Regions from separate parts of the Paenibacillus spongiae genome, predicted to be linked through region 1. Evidence: a T-box and tRNA genes for the amino acid it is inferred to sense, from the RefSeq annotation. Region 1 holds a T-box; the other regions hold tRNA genes.

Region 1 (3,522 bases):
GACTTAATAAGAGACAAAGAAGCAAGATGAATGATTTCCGGGATTATCCAAATTAATATATTAATGGAAGTTTATGACATAAAATATCTTGTATATGTACATTACTGGTTAGGGAAAACGCGGGCGAAGTGTGGATTGATTGTTACATAATATGGAGTAACTTCTGCTGTAGAGTGGCAGATCATGACTTCATAGTCAGCATGGTTGTATAAAATACAACACCGGGCAGGGAAATACACAGATTAAGCGGATATTGTTGTATAAAATGCAAGAATTTCTACTGTAGAACAGCAAATCATGACTTCATAGCTAGGATAGTTGTATTAAATACAATATTAAAGAGTGAAAACACTGATTAAGCTGATATTATTGCATAAAATGCAACAATTCCCACTGCAGGGCGGCTTAACAACCCATATTGTTGTATAAAATACACAAAAAGGGGTATTATGAGTCCCAAAATGAAAGCATGCTGCACTTTGCACAACACTCTCTACACCATACAAACTGCATAATCGAATATTGCATGCAAGGATACTAAGCGCATTCAACCTGCGGGCTCTATATACAGCAAAAAAGAAAGCCTCCGGAGCGTCGGCTCCAAAGGCTGTTTCCGTATGGCTATTTTTAACTAGAACTCATTCAACATCATAACAGAGCCTTCCGAAACAGTCTATACTTTCAGGCCGATTTCTTATAAAGTTGGATGGCCGGCAATACCGATAGAATGGAGTGTCGTTCATTGGAAATAAAGGGTCACCTGAGCCAAACCGATTTGCAGGACTATATCGAGAAGGTGTTAGGTTCCGGTTATATTATAGAGCGTGTAACGAGAATGCATGGCGGTGCGCAGAAGGTGGTCTACAGGATCGATTGCAGGAATGGATTCACCTGTGTACTTTATGTATGGGATTTGACCATGAACTACTTTCAAGAAGAAATCGCAAACGGACAAACGGACGATCAGCCCTATGGCGGACGGTTATTTGAATTGAACAACACGTATTTGACCCGGCGGGGCGTCCGAACCCCCGCACTGTATGATCTGAATCAGGACCGGGACCGCTACCCCTTCGATTATGCTCTCGTTCAATATGTGGAGGGACCGAAAGCCGAAGCCTATTTCCAACATGCAGATTCACGGGTTAAAGCGGCTTTATTCGAACAATTGGGTGAAATGCTGACCATAATGCATGGGGATGAGAGGGCTTCCCATGGAGAGCTGTCCCGGTTCGGGCTCCATCCAAGAGCTTGTCATCTGCAGCAGCTTGAGAATGCCAACGTGCAGTTAGCTTATGCCGCCCGGCATATGGACAGCATCGGAGCCAATCAAAGCAAGCTGCTCGACAAGCTGAACGAGCTTGAAGCGCGAATAGAGCCCAGAAACCGCTACGGATTCATTCATGGAGAGCTGGGGCCGGATCATGTATTGGTGAATGACAAGCTGGAGCCTTATTTGATCGACATCGAGGGAGCTTCGTTCTTCGATATAGAGCATGAGCACAGCTTCTTGGAATTTCGCTTCGGGGAATATTACCGCTATCTGAAGAACGACGCTCTCGACTCTGACCGGATGCTGTTCTACCGGTTCCACCATCATCTGTCGTTAATATCGGGGGGATTGAAGCTGCTCCATAGAGGCTTCCCGGATCAACGATTCGCCAGGGAGCTTGCCGGCGCGCACGCCCGCAGCGCGCTGCAGTTTATCGGCCAGTGATGACAGCTTTCTGACGAAATAGAAGCGGAATAGACAGGGCATATTAAGAACTCTATTAGTTGATTCAACGAGCAGAATTTCGCTGGTGTTGGGGGAGCATATCTTCGATTCTGGAAGCATGTCTGCATCTTGACTTTCCCGACCCGCCATCGTATAATTTCCAATAACTTGAATATTCTGACAAAAGCGAAGAAGAGAAGGAGTACCATGGCGATGTCTTTGTACAGAGAGCCCCGGTCGGTGAAAAGGGGTAAAGAATAACCGTGGGAATATGGTCTCTGAGCTGCGCACCGAAACCGTCCTTGGTTGTAGGCTGCGCCGGAACCCGCACCCGTTACTGTGCTAGGGTATACATGCGCCTGCCGCGTCGTACCTGAAGAGGTGAATGCCGCAAGGCATTGATGAAATTGGGTGGTACCGCGTGAGCACAGCTCTCGTCCCTTTGGGGATGAGGGCTTTTTTGTGTGTCCGCAAATAAGAAGGTATAAGGTTCCGCGATACTTTGCTTATATTTCTGAGGGAAGAGACGCAGTTCGCCGCTTACGACGGCGATGGCGGATTCTTCTTAACAAAAGAGGAGGAAATCATGATGGCAGCTGTATTTATCGGCGGGGCATGGCCTTATGCGAATGGCTCCCTGCATCTGGGACGAGTGGCCAGCTTATTGCCTGGGGACGTGCTGGCCCGTTATTTTCGCGCGAAGGGGGAGAAGGTATTATATGTGTCGGGAAGCGATTGTCATGGGACGCCGGTCGCCGTTCAAGCCATTCAGGAGGGCGTCGCCCCAGGCGATATTGCGGACCGGTACCATGCGGAGTTTACGGAGTGCTTCCGGCAGCTGGGTTTCTCGTATGATCTGTATACGCGTACGGACCGGTCCGATCATCACCAAGTCGTCCAAGAGCTGTTCTTGAAGCTGCTGGAGAACGGCTATTTATACAGGAAGACGATCCTGCAGACCTATTGCGAGACGGATCAGCGATTCCTGCCCGACCGCTATGTGGAGGGAAAGTGTCCGGTTTGCGGGAACCGCGCCCGGGGCGATCAATGCGATTACTGTTCCACCCTGCTCGATCCCTTGGATTTATCCGAGAAGATATGCAAGCTATGCGGGAACGCGCCTGTAGAGCGGCCGACGGAGCATTATTATCTTGCCCTCTCCCGGTTCCAGCCGGAGTTAACGGAGTACGTCCGCCAGGCGGAGGGTTGGCGCGACAACGCGGTACAACTGACAGAGCGGTATCTGGAAGAAGGCCTTCCGGACCGTGCCGCAACGAGAGACTTGTCCTGGGGCGTCGACGTTCCGGTCGAAGGGTTCGAGGATAAGAGAATCTACGTCTGGATCGAAGCCGTCAGCGGCTACTTGTCGGCCAGCAAGCAGTGGGCGGCCGAGACAGGCGGCGACTGGGAATCCTTCTGGCGGGATGGAGGCGACCCGATTATCGCTTATTATGTGCACGGCAAGGACAATATCCCGTTCCATACGCTGGTGTGGCCGGCCTTGCTGCTGGGCGCAGGGGGACTTCATCTGCCGGATCGGATCATTGCCTGTGAATATATGACCCTGGAAGGGAAGAAGTTCTCGACCAGCCGCAACTGGGCGGTATGGGTGCCGGATCTGATCAGCCGCTACCAGCCCGACTCCATCCGGTATTTTCTTATCGCGAACGGCCCTGAGAAGCGGGATGCCGACTTTTCATGGCGTGAGTTCATCTACAGCCATAACGGGGAGCTGCTGGGCGCTTTCGGCAATTTCGTGAATCGCACGCTGTCCTTCATTGAGAAGTCCTTCGGGGGATATGTTC
Region 2 (3,522 bases), 530 kb from region 1:
GTGCGGGGCCCGCCAAGGGTTACCAAGTCCAGTCAAACTCCGAATGCCATCGACTTGTATCCGGGAGTCAGACAGTGAGTGCTAAGATCCATTGTCAAGAGGGAAACAGCCCAGACCATCAGCTAAGGTCCCCAAGTGTGTGTTAAGTGGGAAAGGATGTGGAGTTGCAAAGACAACCAGGATGTTGGCTTAGAAGCAGCCACCATTTAAAGAGTGCGTAATAGCTCACTGGTCGAGTGACTCTGCGCCGAAAATGTAACGGGGCTAAACACACCACCGAAGCTATGGATTGATCGTAAGATCAGTGGTAGGGGAGCGTTGAATGCGGGTTGAAGTCAGACCGTAAGGACTGGTGGACTGCATTCAAGTGAGAATGCCGGTATGAGTAACGAAAAGACAAGTGAGAATCTTGTCCGCCGAAAGCCTAAGGGTTCCTGAGGAAGGCTCGTCCGCTCAGGGTAAGTCGGGACCTAAGGCGAGGCCGAAAGGCGTAGTCGAAGGACAACAGGTTGAAATTCCTGTACCACCGTAAACCGTTATGAGCAATGGGGTGACGCAGAAGGATAGTGACGCGGACTGATGGAATAGTCCGTCCAAGCAGCAAGGCTGATGGGTTGGCAAATCCGCCCATCGATAAGGCTGAGCTGTGACGGGGAGGGAAAATTATAGTACCGAAGGTCATGAGTTCCCGCTGCCAAGAAAAGCCTCTAGCCAGGTGAAGGTGCCCGTACCGCAAACCGACACAGGTAGGCGAGCAGAGCATGCTAAGGCGCGCGGAAGAACTCTCGTTAAGGAACTCGGCAAAATGACCCCGTAACTTCGGGAGAAGGGGTGCCTCGGTAGGGTGAATAGCCCGAGGGGGCCGCAGTGAAAAGGCCCAAGCGACTGTTTAGCAAAAACACAGGTCTGTGCGAAGCCGTAAGGCGAAGTATACGGGCTGACGCCTGCCCGGTGCTGGAAGGTTAAGGGGAGCGGTTAGGGGCAACCCGAAGCTGTGAACCGAAGCCCCAGTAAACGGCGGCCGTAACTATAACGGTCCTAAGGTAGCGAAATTCCTTGTCAGGTAAATTCTGACCCGCACGAATGGCGTAACGACTTGGGCGCTGTCTCAACGAGAGATCCGGTGAAATTTTAATACCTGTGAAGATGCAGGTTACCCGCGACAAGACGGAAAGACCCCATGGAGCTTTACTGCAGCTTGATATTGGACTTTGGTACGATCTGTACAGGATAGGTGGGAGCCTAGGAAGCCGGAGCGCCAGCTTCGGTGGAGGCACCGTTGGGATACCACCCTGATCGTATCGGAGTTCTAACCTGCCACCCTGAATCGGGTGGAGGGACCGTGTCAGGCGGGCAGTTTGACTGGGGCGGTCGCCTCCTAAAAAGTAACGGAGGCGCCCAAAGGTTCCCTCAGAATGGTTGGAAATCATTCGTAGCGTGCAAAGGCATAAGGGAGCTTGACTGCGAGACCTACAAGTCGAGCAGGGACGAAAGTCGGGCTTAGTGATCCGGTGGTACCGCATGGAAGGGCCATCGCTCAACGGATAAAAGCTACCCTGGGGATAACAGGCTTATCTCCCCCAAGAGTCCACATCGACGGGGAGGTTTGGCACCTCGATGTCGGCTCATCGCATCCTGGGGCTGAAGTAGGTCCCAAGGGTTGGGCTGTTCGCCCATTAAAGCGGTACGCGAGCTGGGTTCAGAACGTCGTGAGACAGTTCGGTCCCTATCTGTCGTGGGCGTAGGAAATTTGAGAGGAGCTGTCCTTAGTACGAGAGGACCGGGATGGACGTACCGCTGGTGTACCAGTTGTTCCGCCAGGAGCACCGCTGGGTAGCTACGTACGGACGGGATAAGCGCTGAAAGCATCTAAGCGCGAAGCCCCCCTCAAGATGAGATTTCCCAATTCGTAAGACCCCTGGAAGACGACCAGGTTGATAGGTTCGGGGTGGAAGTGCAGTAATGCATGCAGCTGACGAATACTAATCGGTCGAGGGCTTATCCTACAAGCTTTCACGGAGTGAAAGTCTGCTTCGGAAGCATATGCTTAAGATGTAAGAGTTACGCAAACTCGTATCCAGTTTTCAGGGTGTAACATCGTTGAGTAGGCTGACAAGATCAGCTGAATCAAGAGGTTGCACACAGCGCTTGGCGGCGTTGTAAACCTGAATTATGTGGCGGCATAGCTCAGCTGGCTAGAGCGTACGGTTCATACCCGTGAGGTCGTGGGTTCGAGTCCCTCTGCCGCTACCATATTCGGAGGCTTAGCTCAGCTGGGAGAGCATCTGCCTTACAAGCAGAGGGTCGGCGGTTCGATCCCGTCAGCCTCCACCATCTATATACAATGCGGAGCCGTGGTGTAGAGGCCTAACATGCCTGCCTGTCACGCAGGAGACCGCGGGTTCGAATCCCGTCGGCTCCGCCATTCCTGGCTCGGTAGCTCAGTCGGTAGAGCAGAGGACTGAAAATCCTCGTGTCGGCGGTTCGATTCCGTCCCGAGCCACCATTTCATGTACAAGCCTTGTTATTGTAATACTGTGGAGGATTAGCGAAGTGGCCAAACGCAGCAGACTGTAAATCTGTTCTCAGCCGAGTTCGGTGGTTCGAATCCATCATCCTCCACCATTCCCTTCCTAAGTAAGAGCCATTAGCTCAGTTGGTAGAGCACCTGACTTTTAATCAGGGTGTCGTAGGTTCGAGTCCTACATGGCTCACCATTTTTTACACCAACAGCCTGCAGACCAATGTCTGCGGGTTTTTTGTTATGCCGATTAATGGTTCATGATGTTAATCCTAGGGATGATCCGGACGATGGGTAATTTGCACAAGGCGGGGCACACTGATGTTTAAACAGTCATACGTTCCTCGGGAGGAATGCTCATGCCGTATATCATCGCGGCCATAATCAGCTTTGGTATTGTTTTTCTGTGCGTTCCACTCTTGCGGAGGCTAGCTTTGCGGCTCGGATTTGTTGACCGGCCGACCTCGCGCAAAATTCACCGGAAGCCGGTTCCGCTTATGGGGGGCGCGGGGCTGTATTTAGGTATTGTTATTCCGCTGCTTGCATTTCAAGGCACTACTCCGCTTAGCCTGACCATTAGTCTAGGTGGATTATTACTGGTGCTGATTGGATTGCTGGACGATGCGGCTAAGTCGAAAGGAAAGGATTTTCCGGTCTGGCCGCGTCTTATCATCTATGCGGGCGTTGCTTTGATACCCCTTCTATTCGGAATTCGGATTGTAGGGTTATCGAGTCCAGGCGGACTTATAGTGCTGCCCGAGTGGTTCGCGATTTTCGCTTCGGCTGCATGGGTGTTTGCACTCATTAACATGATTAATTTTATCGATGGGGTTGATGGACTTGCTTCGGGAGTTTCCACCTTGTCGTCGATCACGCTATTTATCGCGGCGCTCTTCAAGGGGCAGCTCGACACGGCGCTGCTTGCTGTCATTCTTGTAGGGGCATGTGTCGCGTTTCTCATTTTTAATTTCTATCCGGCACGCATCTTTATGGGGGACGCA
Region 3 (3,522 bases), 1.3 Mb from region 1:
CATGAAAATTGCCGCTGCCAGGGCAATTGTTCCTATTGTTCGTGATATCTTTCGCAATGCGTCATCTCCTGTCGAATGGGTACAACTATCGTTATATTGTAGCGAAAAATCTCTTAATCTACCAGACCGCTTTGATAGATAAGAGCGCGGATCGACTACCGTTCAGAATGAAGCGCAATAAAAAAGAGCAATCCCGGGGCTATTCAGACCCGCAAGATTTGCTCCTCTGATCCGTAATTCCGCCATGAACCCAGTCCGCGAAGCTGCCGTCAATGGCAATTGTCTTTGGACTGTCAGCATTTTGCGGCTTGCTCACACATTGCAGTACCGGATATAGTCAACCAACTGGTTTCCTGCACGCTATTATCGATGACTAAATCACCGTAAAACAACCTGGTTCGGCTTCAATCATAAGCATTCAAGCTTTCTTCATCCGCCACGCTTTGAACATCCTCCGATGTTAAGCCGATGTACCGATAACCGTCCTGCTGCTGCTTTCGTAATGCCCTTTCCTTATGAAACTTCGGGCTTCCTTCGCCGGCATCCTCATCATAAAACAATAAAATGCCGTCCGTCTTTCTAAACAACAGCTCATCTCTGGCTGTGAATTGCCATACACCGCTATAAGGCTGCTTGCTCACCGAACCGTAATAGTCGACGCCCTTTAAAATCTGCCCGTAATATTCCTTCTTGGCATCGTTCCATTTCTCTTCCTGTTGGATAAATGCCGTCATAATGGACAGTTTCAAATGAGGATATTGCTCCTTCAAGGCAATAACGACTTCACACGCCCACAGGTCGACACCGTATTGGCCTGGCGTAATGACCCATTCCAACCCTTCTTCAACGAGGGGAATCAGCTTCCCGGCAATCGCCTTCTGGATATAACCAATGCCTTTATGCTTCTGATCAAAGATATTTAGTTCATGGGCACGGTAGCCAGTCACTAACAGATTCTTCATCATACAGTCCTCGTTCCTGGGCAGATCGAAATATAAAAAAGCCTGCATACGTATAGAATATACGTTATTGCAGACTTTGAATAGTTGTTGAAAGGAATGGTCGGGATGACACGATTCGAACATGCGACCCCCTGGTCCCAAACCAGGTGCTCTACCAAGCTGAGCTACATCCCGTTATGAAAATGGCGTGCCCTGAGAGATTCGAACTCCCGACCTTTTGATTCGTAGTCAAATGCTCTATCCAGCTGAGCTAAGGGCACTTATGGAGCGGAAGACGGGAATCGAACCCGCGACCCTCGCCTTGGCAAGGCGATGCTCTACCGCTGAGCCACTTCCGCATTGGTGCGGTCGAGAGGACTTGAACCTCCACGGCTGTTACACCACTAGAACCTGAATCTAGCGCGTCTGCCAATTCCGCCACGACCGCAAAAAAAATAAAATGGTGCCGTCGAGAGGACTTGAACCCCCAACCTACTGATTACAAGTCAGTTGCTCTACCAATTGAGCTACAACGGCAAGTGATAAGGTTATAATGGCGGAGCCGACGGGATTCGAACCCGCGGTCTCCTGCGTGACAGGCAGGCATGTTAGGCCTCTACACCACGGCTCCACATTATAAGTTTATTCGTTTGTAAAGAACGAATTTGGTTGCGGGGGCAGGATTTGAACCTGCGGCCTTCGGGTTATGAGCCCGACGAGCTACCGGGCTGCTCCACCCCGCGTCGTTAATGGTGACCCGTAGGGGATTCGAACCCCTGTTACCTCCGTGAAAGGGAGGTGTCTTAACCCCTTGACCAACGGGCCTTATGTACGATGCCTTAAATAAAGGCTTGCACAATTTCAGAAATGTTACACCCTGAAAACTGGATACGAGTTTGCGCAACTCTTTAGCTGATTTTTATCTGGGGTCCCCGCAAAGTACTCGGAATCAGCTTCGAAGCCGTTCGTCACTTTGTGGGGTATTTTTAGGATAAGCCCTCGACCGATTAGTATTCGTCAGCTGCATGCATTACTGCACTTCCACCCCGAACCTATCAACCTGGTCGTCTTCCAGGGGTCTTACGAATTGGGAAATCTCATCTTGAGGGGGGCTTCGCGCTTAGATGCTTTCAGCGCTTATCCCGTCCGTACATAGCTACCCAGCGGTGCTCCTGGCGGAACAACTGGTACACCAGCGGTACGTCCATCCCGGTCCTCTCGTACTAAGGACAGCTCCTCTCAAATTTCCTACGCCCACGACAGATAGGGACCGAACTGTCTCACGACGTTCTGAACCCAGCTCGCGTACCGCTTTAATGGGCGAACAGCCCAACCCTTGGGACCTACTTCAGCCCCAGGATGCGATGAGCCGACATCGAGGTGCCAAACCTCCCCGTCGATGTGGACTCTTGGGGGAGATAAGCCTGTTATCCCCAGGGTAGCTTTTATCCGTTGAGCGATGGCCCTTCCATGCGGTACCACCGGATCACTAAGCCCGACTTTCGTCCCTGCTCGACTTGTAGGTCTCGCAGTCAAGCTCCCTTATGCCTTTGCACGCTACGAATGATTTCCAACCATTCTGAGGGAACCTTTGGGCGCCTCCGTTACTTTTTAGGAGGCGACCGCCCCAGTCAAACTGCCCGCCTGACACGGTCCCTCCACCCGATTCAGGGTGGCAGGTTAGAACTCCGATACGATCAGGGTGGTATCCCAACGGTGCCTCCACCGAAGCTGGCGCTCCGGCTTCCCAGGCTCCCACCTATCCTGTACAGATCGTACCAAAGTCCAATATCAAGCTGCAGTAAAGCTCCATGGGGTCTTTCCGTCTTGTCGCGGGTAACCTGCATCTTCACAGGTATTAAAATTTCACCGGATCTCTCGTTGAGACAGCGCCCAAGTCGTTACGCCATTCGTGCGGGTCAGAATTTACCTGACAAGGAATTTCGCTACCTTAGGACCGTTATAGTTACGGCCGCCGTTTACTGGGGCTTCGGTTCACAGCTTCGGGTTACCCCTAACCGCTCCCCTTAACCTTCCAGCACCGGGCAGGCGTCAGCCCGTATACTTCGCCTTACGGCTTCGCACAGACCTGTGTTTTTGCTAAACAGTCGCTTGGGCCTTTTCACTGCGGCCCCCTCGGGCTATTCACCCTACCGAGGCACCCCTTCTCCCGAAGTTACGGGGTCATTTTGCCGAGTTCCTTAACGAGAGTTCTTCCGCGCGCCTTAGCATGCTCTGCTCGCCTACCTGTGTCGGTTTGCGGTACGGGCACCTTCACCTGGCTAGAGGCTTTTCTTGGCAGCGGGAACTCATGACCTTCGGTACTATAATTTTCCCTCCCCGTCACAGCTCAGCCTTATCGATGGGCGGATTTGCCAACCCATCAGCCTTGCTGCTTGGACGGACTATTCCATCAGTCCGCGTCACTATCCTTCTGCGTCACCCCATTGCTCATAACGGTTTACGGTGGTACAGGAATTTCAACCTGTTGTCCTTCGACTACGCCTTTCGGCCTCGCCTTAGGTCCCGACTTACCCTGAGCGGACGAGCCTTCCTCAGGAACCCTTAGGCTTTCGGCGGA
Region 4 (3,522 bases), 1.2 Mb from region 1:
TTGCGCCAGATCGGAACCATGCTGTTGATCGTCTGCTCTTCCTGGTATTCCTCGAACTCATTCTCGCTGCCTTCCTTCGGACGCTGTCCCTTCTCATCCATCTTGATCGGGTAACGGATGAAATCCGAATATTTCTTAATGATCGCTTTCAACCGGTACTCTTCCAAAAATTCATCGTACTGGTCGTCTTCCGTGTTTTCTTTAATTGTCAGCGTAATTTCCGTTCCGACCGTATCCTTCTCGCAAGGTACGATCGTGTAGCCGTCCGCGCCATGGGACTCCCACTTGAACGCCTCGTCGCTGCCAAGCGCCTTACTGATGACCGTAACCTCATCCGCCACCATGAAGGCCGAATAGAAGCCGACCCCGAATTGGCCGATGATGTTGTGGCCATCCTTCGCTTCGTTCTCTTTCTTGAAGGCCAGCGAGCCGCTCTTCGCGATAACCCCCAGGTTATTCTCGAGTTCCTCCATCGTCATCCCGATTCCCGTATCGGAGATCGTCAACGTTCTACCCGCCTTATCGGCCGTTACTTTAATGTAATAATCCTCTTGATTGAACACCATCTTCTCATCCGAAAGCGTTCTGTAATATAGCTTATCGATGGCATCACTGGCGTTCGATATAAGCTCCCGCAAGAAGATTTCTCTCTGCGTGTAAATGGAGTTAATCATCATTTCGAGCAATCGTTTCGATTCGGCTTGGAATTGTTTCTTGGCCATGAATAAGTCTCCTTTCAATATAAGCAGTGTACAATCTTATGACTGTTATTATGTCGATGCAGGCCTGGAACGTTAGCACTCTTCTGGACTGAGTGCTAACACTCCTTTTTATATAACATATCCTAATTTTTAATGTCAATATGTTGGGGCAAGAAAGGAGGTTTTACGATCTTTTCCATCCATCAAATGAAAGATTCAAGTTAAACATCCTTTTCTTGCCATTCCCTTCCAAACGCGATACACTCACCTTGAGAAGGACGGGACCTGCAGCGATGCGTTCACGTTTCGTTCACTTTTTGTTCATATTGGGTTCATTTTCGTAACGTACATTAGGGAGTAAATAAGGGTTGAGGTGAGCGATGAAATGAGAACGTATAGTAAATGGTTGATTCGCATATCCGCCATCTATGCATTAATAGGGGCGCTCATGGGCTCCGATATGGCGGGAAGAAAAGATTACTCGATGATTCCGGCCCATGCGCATATTCTGGTAGTCGGCTGGCTCAGCTTGTTTGCCTACGGCATGTTCTATTATGTATTCAAAGAAATCAGCATGAAGAAGACCGCCAAATTCCATGCTTGGGCAAGTCTGATCGGCGGCGGACTGATGCCAATCGGCATGCTGCTGTACAATAAGATGGAGAATACGGCTACCCTGCTCGGGTTCATCCTGCCGGCATCCGTCCTGCTGATCGCGATGGCGCTGTTCCTCGTTCTGCTGTTCTTCGACAAGAAGCTGTTTGCCAAGGAATAATTCTATAGCCGAATATCGTACAAAAGAAGCCTCCGGTTGCCCGGGGGCTTCTTCCTCGCAGCTGATTAACTCGAAGAATCAAAAAAGCTCCCTGCCGTTAAGCAGGAAGCTGTCATGTATGTATATGGAGCGGGTGATGGGAATCGAACCCACGCTATTAGCTTGGAAGGCTAAAGTTCTACCATTGAACTACACCCGCGTATGAAGATGGTCGGGATGACACGATTCGAACATGCGACCCCCTGGTCCCAAACCAGGTGCTCTACCAAGCTGAGCTACATCCCGTTATGAAAATGGCGTGCCCTGAGAGATTCGAACTCCCGACCTTTTGATTCGTAGTCAAATGCTCTATCCAGCTGAGCTAAGGGCACATATATGGAGCGGAAGACGGGAATCGAACCCGCGACCCTCGCCTTGGCAAGGCGATGCTCTACCGCTGAGCCACTTCCGCATTGGTGCGGTCGAGAGGACTTGAACCTCCACGGCTGTTACACCACTAGAACCTGAATCTAGCGCGTCTGCCAATTCCGCCACGACCGCATATGAAGTTGGTTGCGGGGGCAGGATTTGAACCTGCGGCCTTCGGGTTATGAGCCCGACGAGCTACCGGGCTGCTCCACCCCGCGACATTATGAAACAATATGGTGGAGGCTGACGGGATCGAACCGCCGACCCTCTGCTTGTAAGGCAGATGCTCTCCCAGCTGAGCTAAGCCTCCATATGTGAAACATTCCGTTTGAATAAGGAATCGAACGGAGAGAGAGGGATTCGAACCCTCGCACCACTTGCGCAGTCTAACCCCTTAGCAGAGGGTCCCCTTGAGCCACTTGGGTATCTCTCCAAGCATATGACGTCCAACTGGCCGCCCTGACGGAATCGAATGAACTCAAATCCGCCATACAGAAAAAAAACCACATCAGTGGAAAGGTGTGCCTTGTAGAGAAGGTTACACCCTGAAAACTGGATACGAGTTTGCGCAACTCTTTAGCTGATTTTTATCTGGGGTCCCCGCAAAGTACTCGGAATCAGCTTCGAAGCCGTTCGTCACTTTATGGGGTATTTTTAGGATAAGCCCTCGACCGATTAGTATTCGTCAGCTGCATGCATTACTGCACTTCCACCCCGAACCTATCAACCTGGTCGTCTTCCAGGGGTCTTACTAAATTGGGAAATCTCATCTTGAGGGGGGCTTCGCGCTTAGATGCTTTCAGCGCTTATCCCGTCCGTACATAGCTACCCAGCGGTGCTCCTGGCGGAACAACTGGTACACCAGCGGTACGTCCATCCCGGTCCTCTCGTACTAAGGACAGCTCCTCTCAAATTTCCTACGCCCACGACAGATAGGGACCGAACTGTCTCACGACGTTCTGAACCCAGCTCGCGTACCGCTTTAATGGGCGAACAGCCCAACCCTTGGGACCTACTTCAGCCCCAGGATGCGATGAGCCGACATCGAGGTGCCAAACCTCCCCGTCGATGTGGACTCTTGGGGGAGATAAGCCTGTTATCCCCAGGGTAGCTTTTATCCGTTGAGCGATGGCCCTTCCATGCGGTACCACCGGATCACTAAGCCCGACTTTCGTCCCTGCTCGACTTGTAGGTCTCGCAGTCAAGCTCCCTTATGCCTTTGCACGCTACGAATGATTTCCAACCATTCTGAGGGAACCTTTGGGCGCCTCCGTTACTTTTTAGGAGGCGACCGCCCCAGTCAAACTGCCCGCCTGACACGGTCCCTCCACCCGATTCAGGGTGGCAGGTTAGAACTCCGATACGATCAGGGTGGTATCCCAACGGTGCCTCCACCGAAGCTGGCGCTCCGGCTTCCTAGGCTCCCACCTATCCTGTACAGATCGTACCAAAGTCCAATATCAAGCTGCAGTAAAGCTCCATGGGGTCTTTCCGTCTTGTCGCGGGTAACCTGCATCTTCACAGGTATTAAAATTTCACCGGATCTCTCGTTGAGACAGCGCCCAAGTCGTTACGCCATTCGTGCGGGTCAGAATTTACCTGACAAGGAATTTCGCTACCTTAGGACCGTTATAGTTA

Evidence for each region. A T-box is a leader RNA that pairs with one kind of tRNA and senses whether it is charged. The one in region 1 lies ahead of metG (methionine--tRNA ligase), so its partner is inferred to be a tRNA-Met.
Region 2: it has a tRNA-Met gene. The T-box ahead of metG (methionine--tRNA ligase) is inferred to sense a tRNA for this amino acid. The anticodon was not compared.
Region 3: it has a tRNA-Met gene. The T-box ahead of metG (methionine--tRNA ligase) is inferred to sense a tRNA for this amino acid. The anticodon was not compared.
Region 4: it has a tRNA-Met gene. The T-box ahead of metG (methionine--tRNA ligase) is inferred to sense a tRNA for this amino acid. The anticodon was not compared.

What each region holds. Positions count from the first base shown of each region.
Region 1 covers NZ_CP091430.1:7,372,766-7,376,287, reverse strand. Annotated here, with positions in the region: gene L1F29_RS33130 (phosphotransferase) at 788-1,717, shown strand; T-box leader at 1,898-2,162, shown strand; gene metG (methionine--tRNA ligase) at 2,307-3,522, shown strand, end outside.
Region 2 covers NZ_CP091430.1:293,609-297,130, forward strand. Annotated here, with positions in the region: rRNA gene L1F29_RS01360 (23S ribosomal RNA) at 1-2,006, shown strand, start outside; tRNA gene L1F29_RS01365 (tRNA-Met) at 2,177-2,253, shown strand; tRNA gene L1F29_RS01370 (tRNA-Val) at 2,259-2,334, shown strand; tRNA gene L1F29_RS01375 (tRNA-Asp) at 2,349-2,425, shown strand; tRNA gene L1F29_RS01380 (tRNA-Phe) at 2,431-2,506, shown strand; tRNA gene L1F29_RS01385 (tRNA-Tyr) at 2,540-2,625, shown strand; tRNA gene L1F29_RS01390 (tRNA-Lys) at 2,642-2,717, shown strand; gene L1F29_RS01395 (MraY family glycosyltransferase) at 2,881-3,522, shown strand, end outside.
Region 3 covers NZ_CP091430.1:1,026,117-1,029,638, reverse strand. Annotated here, with positions in the region: gene L1F29_RS04440 (S41 family peptidase) at 1-57, opposite strand, end outside; gene L1F29_RS04435 (SLOG family protein) at 405-962, opposite strand; tRNA gene L1F29_RS04430 (tRNA-Pro) at 1,060-1,136, opposite strand; tRNA gene L1F29_RS04425 (tRNA-Arg) at 1,146-1,222, opposite strand; tRNA gene L1F29_RS04420 (tRNA-Gly) at 1,226-1,300, opposite strand; tRNA gene L1F29_RS04415 (tRNA-Leu) at 1,303-1,389, opposite strand; tRNA gene L1F29_RS04410 (tRNA-Thr) at 1,403-1,478, opposite strand; tRNA gene L1F29_RS04405 (tRNA-Asp) at 1,496-1,572, opposite strand; tRNA gene L1F29_RS04400 (tRNA-Met) at 1,608-1,684, opposite strand; tRNA gene L1F29_RS04395 (tRNA-Glu) at 1,692-1,766, opposite strand; rRNA gene L1F29_RS04390 (23S ribosomal RNA) at 1,929-3,522, opposite strand, start outside.
Region 4 covers NZ_CP091430.1:930,177-933,698, reverse strand. Annotated here, with positions in the region: gene htpG (molecular chaperone HtpG) at 1-722, opposite strand, end outside; gene L1F29_RS04030 (hypothetical protein) at 1,087-1,476, shown strand; tRNA gene L1F29_RS04025 (tRNA-Gly) at 1,602-1,675, opposite strand; tRNA gene L1F29_RS04020 (tRNA-Pro) at 1,685-1,761, opposite strand; tRNA gene L1F29_RS04015 (tRNA-Arg) at 1,771-1,847, opposite strand; tRNA gene L1F29_RS04010 (tRNA-Gly) at 1,853-1,927, opposite strand; tRNA gene L1F29_RS04005 (tRNA-Leu) at 1,930-2,016, opposite strand; tRNA gene L1F29_RS04000 (tRNA-Met) at 2,026-2,102, opposite strand; tRNA gene L1F29_RS03995 (tRNA-Val) at 2,119-2,194, opposite strand; tRNA gene L1F29_RS03990 (tRNA-Ser) at 2,230-2,317, opposite strand; rRNA gene L1F29_RS03985 (23S ribosomal RNA) at 2,540-3,522, opposite strand, start outside.